3 regions of the Thermoanaerobacterium thermosaccharolyticum DSM 571 genome follow, and region 1 is predicted to be linked to each of the others. Evidence: riboswitches for the same ligand, from Rfam matches in the RefSeq annotation. Region 1 holds a riboswitch; each other region holds the start of a gene.
What was found. Region 1 has a riboswitch for cyclic di-AMP ahead of TTHE_RS08080 (cell wall hydrolase). Riboswitches for the same ligand answer to the same signal wherever they lie in the genome.

Region 1 (4,292 bases):
TGAGACAGATGTGCTAAATATAATATCATTTATAATACCAGCTATAATTGGTCTTTCCCTCATTTACGGAGGCATAATAAAATTAATAAATATGAAAAAATTTAGAAAAGGAAACAAAATGCATTGACATAATTTTTTGACTTATTATATAATGGAGTAGATGTCTTCTAAAAATATTATATAATCTATCTATGTAAAGGGGAGTAGTTCACATATATAAATATGTGGCAAAGTCAACATGCTGGTTCTAACCTGGCTTTGCCTTAAAGAATGAGACCTTTACGTAATATGGTGCACATATTATGTAATAGGTTTTATTTTTTTGGCATACTAATTACAAGGAGGCAGATTTGATGAATGCTTTAATATCGTCTTTTATTCTTGTTTTTGCATCTGAAATGGGCGACAAGTCACAGTTTATGGCTATGGCATTTGCCACATTTATAAAAGCCAGAACTGTTTTAATAAGCATATTGATCGCTGCCCTTTTAAATATGGGTATTGCAGTTTTGTTTGGCTCATTTATTACAGAGTACATACCGATAAAATACGTCAAGCTGTTGGCTGCCATATCATTTTTAATTTTTGGCTTAATCACATTAAAAAATGGCCATGAAGGACATGAAAAAATCAGAAAATCCAAATACGGCCCAGTTTTCACGATTATAAGTACATATTTTATTTCGGAATTTGGAGATAAAACGCAGCTTTCGACACTGGCGCTTACTGCCACATACAAAAGTCCCATATTTGTTTTATTAGGTGCTACTGCAGGAATTTTCATAGCTGATGTCATTGGAATCGTATTGGGAGTTTATTTAGGCAAGAAATTACCAACAAAGATTTTGCATTACATATCAGCGTTCATTTTTATAATATTTGGTTTTATCACTTTGTACGAAGCAAAAACTCTATAGCAAGTAAAATGGATACCTTTCGGTATCCATTTTACTCCTCTTAGCCTCTCATTAGCAATCATTTTTATCTTGCATAAGAAAATACCATATTGCCTACTCTTAATGCGACTGGCAATGACCAAAGCCACTGATTAGTATTACTGTTGTCAAAGTAATAAAGTGCACCATTTGTAGGTTCTACACCGTTTAAGGCATCCCTTGCAGCACTTATTGAGTCTGGTGTAGCAGGTACATTTATCAAGCCATTTTCAACAGGCGTAAATTGATAATAGCCATTGCTATCGACTTGGTATATTACACCTTTTATGGAGTTAGGAAATATACCGCTTTTTACCCTATTTACTATCACGGCACCGACAGCAACTTTAGCCTGATATGGTTCACCACCAGCTTCCGCATTTATAAGCCTTGCCAGAAGGTCCAAATCATCATTTGTGTATGAAATCACACCTCTTTGTACAGAACCTCTGTTTACACTTACATCACTTCTTATACTTGAAGAAGTTGATGGTGTACCAGATGATGGAATCACAAAAACTTGCCCTGGATATATCATATCTCCTGCTAAACCATTTACGGATTTTAAAGCATCGACAGTAGTACCATACTTCATGGCAATTAAGTATAAGCTGTCGCCTTTTTGAACCGTATATGTGTTGTCACTGCCAGGTACAACTAATACTTGTCCCGGATAGATGACTGTATCATATAAATTGTTCAGCTTCATTATTTGATTGTATGTTGTCCCATAATTTAAGCCTATTTTATATAGGCTATCACCAGGCTTGACAGTATATGTTGCCGCAAATGCAGTCTGAGAAAATAAAAGAGCCGCTGCTAACGATGCAATGAGAGGCTTTACCTTAATACATTTTTTAAACATAAATATCCCCCTTTTGCCTCCGAGGTTAGTTGACGGGTTCGGGCAAAGGGCTGCCCTACCACAAAATGGATTCACCCCAAAAAAAGATCCCCCGTACCCCTTTTCGGGGATTCGGCATATTTTACTTTAATTATAAGGGGAATACTTCCATGTGTCCATATTAAACTGATGGGAATATAGGCAATTAGTGGCATTCACTGTAACCGCAAAAAGGGCAGTAAATACATCCACTCTCAGGAACTAGCTGTGCTCCACAGTCAGGACATGTGTATTTTTTTGATGAGCTTTTTACATCGATCTCTTTATCTGGCATTGTTTCTTTTTTCAACATTTTATACCCTCCAATATATAGTTTATTATGTACATTTATTATACCATATATTGTGGTATATGTCACTATTAAATATTAAGACAAAAAACAATCCCCAATCATTGATAATTAGGGATTGTAATTTTAAATTCTGATCCTTTATTTAACTGGCTATTCACATCTATCTTTCCACCATGCAACTCAACAATAAGTTTCGCAATAGATAGCCCAAGTCCCATTCCGCCAGTTTCTTTGCTTCTAGCCTTGTCAACCCTGTAAAACCTGTCGAATATATAAGGAATATCCTCTTGAGGTATACCAATACCATCATCTTTTATCATTATGGCTACATTTTTATCTACTTCTTCCACAAAAATTTTTATATTGCCATCAAAATCTGTATATTTTAATGCATTGTCAAGAATTATTCTTACAAGCTCTTTTATAAGGTTCCTGTCTGCATTTACTTCTAAATTTCTTTTGCAAAATACTTCTATGTTTTTCTCACCGTACACTATTCTTGCATCTTTAACCAATTCTTCTATTAATTCATATATATTGATTTTTTTTTTGTTAACCTCCAGCGCTTTATTATCCCCTCTTGCCAACATTAAAAGCCTTTCGATCAATATTTCCATATCCTGCTCTTCTTTTTTTAGAGCGCTTATAGATTCTTCTAAAACATCTTTATTGTCCTTTCCCCATCTATCTATAAGCTCTATATAGCCTTTTAAAACAGACAATGGCGTTCTAAGTTCATGGGATACATTAGATATAAATGCATTTTGTCTTTTAAAATAGTCTTCCAATCTGTCTAGCATATTATTAAATGTCATAGCAAGCTTTGATAGCTCGTCGTTGTTTCCATTAACATTCAATCTCTTGTTAAGCTTCTTTTCATCGATAGTGTGAACTTCCCTGACCATGTAATCTACAGGTTTTAGTGCCCTACCCGTTATAAAATACCCGGCAAAAAAAGACACCAAAACTCCGATGGCATCTGATATAGCCATCAGCAAAAATAACAGTTTCAAAAAAAAGTACTGGCTCTTTAAATTTTCAGCCACTTGAACATATAGCACACTGCCACCTTCAACGTATTTTCTATTAAGATATACAATGTGCGTTTCATCTCTTTCTATTTTCGTAAGGCTATTTAAATTTTTATCATATGGAATATCAATCATATGTGATGACGATCTGTACACAATATTCCCATGCATATCCGTAATTTTAAAATACATGTTTTCACCAGTCGATGATGCAAATAACAAATCTTTATCAATATTTCCTACAACCCCATCAATCTCTTTTAATTTTTCCATTATCACATCCGATTGATTCTGTATATCGCTAAATGCCTGATATATAAGGTAGTATTTAAGACCGTATAAAACAGACGCATTTAACACTATCAATATAAAAGAAAATATAATCGCATAAAGCAATGCGATTCTCAATTTTATCGATAATCTAAAATTTCTAATTCTCATTTTTTTCTTTCCTTAGAGAGTATCCCACACCTCTGATTGTTTGTATTAACTTATTGCTAAACGGCTCGTCTATTTTACTTCGCAAATATCTTATGTATACATCTACGATGTTTGTCTCACCAATATAATTGTATCCCCATACATTTTCTAATATATTTTCACGCGTTAATACTATTTCAGCATTTATAATAAGATATTTAAGAAGATCAAACTCTTTTTTGGTAAGTTCTATTTTTTGTCCATCTCTTAAAACTTCATATGTAGACAAATCCATCGTTATTCCATCATAGCTTATTTTTTTAGTATTTGCTTTGATATTTTTTCTAAGAGCATTTCTGATCCTTGCCATCAGCTCTTCAATCGAGAACGGCTTCGTCAGATAGTCATCCGCACCTATGTCAAGCCCCATTACCTTGTCTTTTATTTCATCTTTAGCGCTTAAAATTATGACAGGAATCGATGATTTCTTTCGTATTTCCTTTAAAACTGAGAAGCCGTCCATACCAGGGAGCATCAAATCTAAAATAATCAAATCGTAATTCTCATCTAAAGCTCTTCTTAAGCCCTCATTGCCGCTGTATTCTATTGCAACATTATAACCTTCATGTTCAAGCTCTATTTGCAAAAATCTCGCAATTTTTTTCTCATCTTCAATTATAAGTATGTTTTCTCCCATTAAAATCACCAAT
Region 2 (4,292 bases), 1.3 Mb from region 1:
GGCTTTCAACAAGCTCTATAGATGCCAACATCTTAGCAAGATCCATTTTAGGCGATGTAGCTGGTGGAACATTAAACATAAACTGTGCTATATAGTTTTTAACACCCATTTTTTTAGCATTATATGCTGCAAGATAGCTTGCCGCCACATAAATGGCATCATGTGCATCCCTAAGTCCCCAGTGATGTGCTTCATTGACTTCTACAGGTATATTTCTGTCGGCATGCCACTTCATCAGCTTTTGGTTCTCTCTTATAGATTCTTCAACCTGTCTAGGTCCCCTGCTATCTAATACATTGTACCAGCAAAGGGGTATAGCAGCCCATGCATTGTTTATCGTATCCTTTAGCATTTTAGCCATTTTAAAAACGTCATTTGTCCCACTGTAGCATCTAAGCAATGGATAATTTCCACGCCTTGATTCATCGTAAAGTTTTTTAAATTCTTCTTCTGACCTTATTGGCACACCTCCTGCACCATCAAGTGCAGTATTATACTTTTTATCAAAAAAGTGCTCCTGTGTATTTTGATCAGGTGCTATTGATATCACATCGAGAACTTTTTCTGACGCAATCTTTTTTATGCCGGCAAGTGTATCCTTGTACGACGGCAGGCCAAAGTGATGTCTTATTACAGGATAAGGATAATTTCTTTCAATTCTATCAACTATATCCTGCCCATACTCCACTTCATCGGCTAAGACTTTTTGTCCTTTCAAATACGAAATTGTAAATTCATCACCTGAAGTTCCGTCAAAAACTTCCTCAAAAATACCTGATTCTTTGGCAACTATGCAATTTGGTTCCGTACCGCCAAATATCCATCTAATGCCATTAAGATTGTATTCTTTTATCCTGCTTTTAAGAACATCTAATATGGATTTAAGTGAATCAGGAGTCAATCTATAACTTATTCCAACTATGTCAGGTTTTCTTAACCGTATAATTTCTACAAGTTTATCAATTGGCGTTGCAGGGCCTAAAAACTGAATATCAAATCCTTCGCTCTCTGCAAGCCGTAAAAATTTATAAACGCCAGCAACGTGAACGTCATTCTCAATCGAAGCAGCTATAATTAATCTTTTCATGCGACAGTGCTCTCCTCCTTTACACCTTCTACTATTTCTTTTATTTCTGCTGCACTTTTGCCATCCAATCCTAGCTTTACTACCGTCCGCCCTATCTTCCAGTAATTTTTTTCATGCATACATGATGCCAAATGAATTATAGAATCAATAGTATGTGTCGAAACCCCTAACTGCCTTCCAATTGAAGAAATTGGGACTAAGCTCATGGGAACATCTTCAAAAATGTACCTGCAGTCTAGTGTCCTTGGTGCTAGTAATCCTTTGTATGCATCTGTATTTTGGATTGCCTCATATAAATTATCTGAAACAACACCATACGTATCTTTTAACCAATCTAACGCTGTAATTGCATTTACGCCCAATGCATGTGCTACTGCAACCCTTTCTCTATCCATTCTTTCCAATATCTTTGCAACTGATGGAGATATACCTTCCAAATAATATTGAAAGCTTCCCTCTGTAGTCTCTATTCGTGCAGAATTTAATAGTATAGGTGCCGGATGAAAAATAGAACCTATATTATTTAAACTTGTCTCTAAAACATTTTCAGCTGGAACTATCTGTGTATAAGCCAATTTCAGCAAATCAACGACGTAATTTGTCTTCCATGATGGTATAGATGCTAATGATACGACATCTTTTATTCTAAAAATTTTCCCTCTGCCATCATTCGATCTACAAGCATATATAAATGTATCTGTCTCGCTTATGACTACATTTAAATCACTTCTGGCCCTTATAATATTGTAAAACTCAATTGCTCCAAAAGTTCTTCCAGGATTTAAAACAATTATTTGCCCACTTTTTAGATATGGAAGCATTTCATATGCAACATCACTATGACCCGATGCTGGAATAGTTACCATGATTATATCTGTATCTCTTATTGCATCTTCTATGCTATCAGTAATCATATTTAGTTTAGCAAATCCGCTGACTGCCCCTTCAAGATATATGCCCCCATTATTTAAGATAGGAATCAATTTTTCGCGAGTTCTGTTGTAAAGATTAACCGTAAATCCCATTAGTGAAAGGTGTGCTGCCATTGCCTGACCGCCGTTACCAGCTCCAATGACAGAAAATGATGGTAAGTTCATCCATAAAGCCTCCTTCTATTTTTGGGTATTAAAAAAGCCATAGAGAAAATCTACAGCTTGAACCCGGTTCTAATAGAAGGCAACAACAAAACCGAATCTATCCATGCTATTTCCTCCTCTTTCAACGCTTACGAGGTTAGCTGACGGGTTAGGGTTGAAAGATAACCCTTCCATATTAAATGGATTCACCCCTGAAATTGGTTTTCCCGCTTCTTACGAATTCAGCGTTATAGCATATTATTAAACTAATTACATTATACCATATCAAAATCTCATTTGCAAATATATTAAAAAAATGTAAATTTTGTAACAAAACTGTGTCTATAAAATATGCAACTCTTTAAAAAGAGGAATTGAAATTTATAAGATATTTGTTTAAAATTAAACTAGTCTAAAAAATGGGAGGATATTAAACATGAAAATATTTGACATTAGCAGAAATGATGATTGTATCTGTGGTAGCGGGAAAAAATATAAAAAGTGTTGTATGAATAACATCGAAGAAATAAAAAAAACTTTGACAAATTCCTTGTCTAATGAGGTTAATCTTTTTTCAGATGATGTTGAGTTTATTAAAATCGTAAGTATACTTTATGGAGCAAATCTATCTGAAAAGAATAAATCTTTTAAAGCTGATAAAATTGTCAAATTGATTTTAGAGACATTCGAAACAGAAGACAATTATACAAATGATGATTACATACAATTTCTTAGAAAAATGACCAGAAATATAGCTGAAGATAAAAGATTAAAAAAAGTAAGAGTACCTGGCGACCTTTTAAAGGATATTGAAATAGGAAATGAATTAGATGTAGATAATCTCTTAAAAGAGATTGTAGAAGAAAATTTAGTTGAAGAAATTCTTTTAAGTATTGCTTTTGAGTTGCAAAATTTTAATTTTAATGAAAAAGAAATAAAGGATCTTTTTCTTTTAATACGGATATCTATATTAGATGAATATAATACATTAGTAAAAGTGGCAATAGGAGCTACTATGATTGAGATAGCTAAGGCTCTGGAAGAAATACACGCTATAAATGGTACTAAGACTATGGATAAAATCTATGACATAGCTTCGAAGTATCCATCATTCAATGAATATCTAAGCAGTAAAATGTTTGATACTATTACAAATGATTTGGCTTATGTTTTAGATGAGCGCATAGATATTCCTTTTTTCATAGTATATCTGTTTTTGCTTAAATTCTATCATAGAATTTTATCATCATTTTTATTTGACTTTAAGACACCCACTGAATTTTACGATTCATTATTTGATGAGGTATTACAAAACTTACTTTATAAAGAGCTAATTATTTATGAAAAAGCTTTAAAGACTATCCTCACGAGCTTAGAATTAAAATCTGAAAGTATAAATGACGAGAAGGTAAAAATGTCTTTTGAAAATGTTCTGTCACTTTTAAGTCTGCCTATTAATCATTGGAATATGGAAATATTTGAACAAATAATGAAAGTAAATATTTTAAGAACTTTGAATAATTTGCCTGCAAAAGTAGAGGGCATAGACAAAGAAGTAAAATTACAAGACTTAATTTCGGATGAAATCTTAGATGAATACATAGTTTACTTAAAGAAAAATGGTTTAGAACAAATAGTGGATCTATTTAAAAAAATTTACGGTGATTTAAAAAATACGATGAGTAAAATAAGCAGTGATATTCTGGCCAACTTAGATATAAAATTTTAGCGCTTCAACTCATTTGTATTAAAAAATATAATGAAAGTATATTAATCATGACCATCTGTTTTACAGGTGGTCATGATTTTAATTAATTTAATAATGATTTTCATTTTTTATTTTTACATGAACTTTTTCACATATGCCTCTATTCTTTCATCATCCCAATTGGTCGTTTCTTTTAATCCTTTCTTAATGACTTCTAAATATTCTTCTGATGGAGCTTGTTTTTTATCTCTCCAGCGTCCAGTTATCGTTTTAATTTCAATTCCATCTTTTTCAACAAGTTCTAAAATAAGGTTATACCAACCGCCTTCTTGTCTTTGGATTTCATAAAACTGCTCTTCTGTTATCTTCCACAGTCTAATGACTGAATAGTACTCGGGATTTTCTTCTTTCTCGTCAAATA
Region 3 (4,292 bases), 480 kb from region 1:
AGCGGTAGCACCTGTTATGGAAAGAGCTGCACTTATAGGTGGGGCAGATGATGCAAGCTGCATACTAGGAGCAAAACTTGCTGGAAAAGAACCGAAAGGGACCGTCCCACATGCAGCATTTCTGATTGCCGGTGATACACTGCCTATAGCAAAAGCATACAGTGAAATAACGCCTGATGATGAGAAAATAACTATCTTAGTTGATACATTTAAGGATGAGATAGAGGAATCATTAAGAGTTGCTGAATATCTTGGTGATAGGTTATACGGAATAAGGTTAGACACACCGTCAGAAAGGGGAGGCGTTACAGCCAGCCTCGTTTATGAACTAAGACAGAGGCTTAATCAAAAAGGATACAATAACGTCAAAATTATTGTGTCTGGCGGGCTTACACCTGAAAGAATAAAAGAACTTGCATTAAGTGGTGCAGATGCATTTGGCGTTGGAAGCTATATATCAGACGCTTCACCAATAGATATGACTATGGATATTAAAGAGGTAGAAGGAGAACCTATTGCTAAAAGAGGCAGAATTCCTGGAAGAATAGAAAATAAAAAATTAAAGAGAATAATATAATCAAGCAAGAAACTTCTTCTTGCTTGATTTAATATAATTTATTTTTTGCCGTAATATAAGTTTATGTAGTCGTATAAAAAAGTATTGACACAAATTAAAAAACATTATATAATGACTATTGTGTTAGCGATGAAGACGCGCGGGGGTGGCGGAATAGGCAGACGCGTACGTTTGAGGGGCGTATGGAGTTATCCGTGCGGGTTCAAGTCCCGCCCTCCGCACCAAAATATGAAAAAGAAATATTTTACATAAAAAATAAGCCATTAAGGCTTTTTTTTTATGTTTATTACCACTTTAGCATTATAAGTGACATAAATATAATAGTTATAATAGTTGTAGATGTTATAAATATGGACGCAAGTTTTACGTTTAAATTTCTCTCATCTGAATATATTACTGCTACTAGTGCTGTTGGCATTATTGAGCCTAGCATTATGGCTTTAATTGTCATTGAAGTTGTGCTGAAGAAAAGTGGCAGTGTAATAAACAATATTATACCAGGTATGTACTTTATAATAAGGCCTTTTACAAGTGATACTATTTCGTCTTTATCTAGATTAAAATCAAGGAAGTATCCGATTACGAAAAGGGCTAAGGTAGTATTTGGCAGTGAAATTTGTTCTACAAGATTAACGATCAAGCCGGGAAATTTGAATCCAGCTATATTCAAAATAAACGAAATAATGTATGTATCAAATGGAATGAAGTACAAGATTTTTTTGAAAACTTTTTTTATATCCAATTTATCATTTTCTGAAAATGCATATGCTATAATATAAGCAATCCCAAAGACGTTAAATGAGTTACCCATGTCAAACATAGCAATGTGTAAAAGTCCATTATTTCCATATATCTGTTGAATAAAAGGAAATGCAAAAAGGCCGATGTTATACCCACATAGTGAAATCATAAGCGTGCCTTTAGTTTCTCTTTTTAAGTTTGTTTTTTTTAAAAATTAAAAATCCCATTAGAAAAGTAATAATGCCTAGGATAAATCCAAAAAATGTTAAAACAAATAAATTGGTGTTTACTTTTGTAGTAAAAAAGACTTTTGCAATGCTGGCAGGTAGAGTTATATATATGATAAAGTTATTTAATACCTTTCCAGTCTCACTCGGTAAAAATTTCATCTTCTTTACTGCATAGCCTAAAAAAATTACTATAATGCTTATTGATATTTTTTGAAGTATGATTATCTGACTCATCTGGATCCCCTTTCTGTGTTGTTAAATAAAATTATACTATATTATAACGATTATTTACATAGATTGTAACAAATTTATTAAATTATTATAAAATATATTAAGGAAATATTAAAAAAATCTTAAAAAATTATTATGAAAACATTGACTTTAGTAATAATGTTTGATAAAATAAAAGAAACTTGTACATATTAGCAATCTTGCCGAATCCTATTTAGGTACGGAGGATTTTTCATGTTTTGGGGTTAATCTGCTATAAGCAGTAGGGATACCTTCTTATTCCGCACCCGTCAACTAACTCCGGAGGCAAAAAGGAAGGAGATTAGCTATGAATAGTCGATTAAGTAAATTAGTTTTTGGTGTATCCGTTTTCGGAATGACACTTGTAGGTTCTTCAATGTTGACGCATGTTTACGCAGACAATCTTGGAACTGGCATTGTGATTGGAAATAGTGTAAATATCAGAAGTGGTGGCAGTTTATCATCAAAAGTAATAACTCAATTAAATTGGAATGACGTTGTCACTGTACTTGGACAGGAAAATGGCTGGTACAATATAAAATTATCTAATGGAACTGTTGGATGGATATATGGGCAATACCTTTCTTTAAGATCATCATCTAGCACAGTGTCTAGAGGGGATGTTGATAGAAGCGTTGTTTTAAGGCTGATAGACTTTGGTAAGAAGTTTTTAGGGACTAAATATGTCTATGGTGGTGAATCACCTTCTGGATTCGATTGTTCTGGATTTACGCAATATGTTTTTAAAAGTGTTGGCGTAAATTTGCCAAGAATGGCCGATGATCAAGCGACGGTTGGCACATATGTAGACAGAGGAAATTTACAGCCTGGTGATTTGGTGTTTTTTAAGACATTAGGTAGCAGCATAATAAATCATGCTGGGATATACATAGGAAATGGAGAATTTATGCATGCCTCATCAGGTGCAGGAAAGGTCATGATCAGTTCACTTAAAGATGACTATTACAGCACTCACTATGCGACAGCCAGAAGAGTCATACAATAAACTAAAGTTTTGTTTAAAGATTGAGAAAAGACACGTTGATGTGTCTTTTTTTAGTGGAATATTTGCGAATTTCTACGCAATCATTTTATTGACTATTGAAGTTTATTAATATATTATTATATATTGTATAAAATTTGCATTTATGTGGAAGGAGATAACCTAAATGGGGTTTGTAAGAGATGATATAAGGAACGTAGCTATAATAGCACATGTAGATCATGGCAAAACTACATTAGTAGACGGCATGCTAAAGCAGAGCGGCATCTTTAGGCAAAATGAAAAAGTTGAAGAGAGAGTAATGGACTCAAATGAGCTTGAAAGAGAAAGAGGAATTACTATTCTTTCAAAAAATACTGCCATTAGGTACAATGGTGTAAAGATAAATATAGTTGATACGCCTGGGCATGCAGATTTTGGCGGTGAGGTAGAACGGGTACTAAAAATGGTTGACGGTGTATTATTACTTGTAGATGCTTTTGAAGGACCAATGCCTCAGACCAGATTTGTATTGAGCAAAGCTTTAGAGCTTAATTTAAAGCCTATTGTAGTTGTAAATAAAATCGATAGGCCAGATGCTAGACCTGAAGAGGTAATTGACGAAGTGCTTGATTTATTTATAGAGCTTGGTGCCGATGATGATCAAATTGATTTTCCTGTTGTATACGCATCTGCTAGGGAAGGGGTTGCTAAGTTAAATTTGAAAGATGAGTCAGTGGATTTGCGCCCACTTTTTGATACAATTTTAAAGGAAATTCCGGCACCAGAAGGCAATATAGATGACCCACTGCAACTTATTGTTACGACACTTGATTATGACGATTATATTGGAAGAATCGCTATTGGAAAAGTTGTAAGAGGCAAAATCGTATCAGGTGAAAATGTCGCCATATGTAAAAGAGATGGATCTGTACAAAATGTAAAACTGAGTAATTTATACCAATATGAAGGCTTAAAAAGGGTTCAAGTTGAGGATGCCTTGCTGGGTGATATAGTGGCTGTATCAGGTATAAGCGATATAGAAATAGGTGAAACTATAGCGGATCCTGAAAAACCTGAGCCGGTTGATTTTGTCGAAATAGAAGAACCTACAATTTCAATGACTTTTGGAGTAAATACTAGTCCCTTTGCAGGAAGAGAAGGCAAGTATGTTACATCTAGACACCTTAGAGAAAGGCTATTTAGAGAGCTTGAAACAAATGTTGCATTAAGGGTTGAAGAAACTGAAACGACAGAAGCATTTAAGGTATCTGGACGTGGTGAGCTACATCTATCCATTTTGATAGAAACCATGAGAAGAGAAGGTTATGAGCTGCAAGTATCTAAACCTACTGTTATTATAAAAGAGATAAATGGCGTCAAGCATGAGCCTATAGAGCTTGTGACGATTGATATACCTGAGGACTTTATGGGAGTAGTTATGGAGAAGATGGGCTCTAGAAAAGGGGAGCTTATGGACATGCATACATTAAAACCAGGCACATTAAGG

Region 2: another riboswitch for cyclic di-AMP. It lies ahead of TTHE_RS01630 (NAD/NADP octopine/nopaline dehydrogenase family protein); the one in region 1 lies ahead of TTHE_RS08080 (cell wall hydrolase).
Region 3: another riboswitch for cyclic di-AMP. It lies ahead of TTHE_RS05490 (C40 family peptidase); the one in region 1 lies ahead of TTHE_RS08080 (cell wall hydrolase).

Annotation. Positions count from the first base shown of each region.
Region 1 is NC_014410.1:1,617,975-1,622,266, forward strand. Features, by position in the region: gene TTHE_RS08070 (hypothetical protein) at 1-127, shown strand, start outside; gene TTHE_RS08075 (TMEM165/GDT1 family protein) at 354-917, shown strand; gene TTHE_RS08080 (cell wall hydrolase) at 982-1,800, opposite strand; cyclic di-AMP (ydaO/yuaA leader) riboswitch at 1,800-1,927, opposite strand; gene TTHE_RS14390 (hypothetical protein) at 1,985-2,131, opposite strand; gene TTHE_RS08085 (sensor histidine kinase) at 2,230-3,603, opposite strand; gene TTHE_RS08090 (response regulator transcription factor) at 3,593-4,279, opposite strand.
Region 2 is NC_014410.1:319,316-323,607, reverse strand. Features, by position in the region: gene TTHE_RS01635 (cobalamin B12-binding domain-containing protein) at 1-1,087, opposite strand, end outside; gene TTHE_RS01630 (NAD/NADP octopine/nopaline dehydrogenase family protein) at 1,084-2,184, opposite strand; cyclic di-AMP (ydaO/yuaA leader) riboswitch at 2,296-2,421, opposite strand; gene TTHE_RS01625 (SEC-C domain-containing protein) at 2,600-3,892, shown strand; gene TTHE_RS01620 (hypothetical protein) at 4,006-4,292, opposite strand, start outside.
Region 3 is NC_014410.1:1,133,226-1,137,517, forward strand. Features, by position in the region: gene TTHE_RS05475 (nicotinate phosphoribosyltransferase) at 1-577, shown strand, start outside; tRNA gene TTHE_RS05480 (tRNA-Leu) at 717-801, shown strand; gene TTHE_RS05485 (AEC family transporter) at 864-1,487, opposite strand; gene TTHE_RS14570 (AEC family transporter) at 1,498-1,782, opposite strand; cyclic di-AMP (ydaO/yuaA leader) riboswitch at 1,971-2,102, shown strand; gene TTHE_RS05490 (C40 family peptidase) at 2,108-2,806, shown strand; gene typA (translational GTPase TypA) at 2,970-4,292, shown strand, end outside.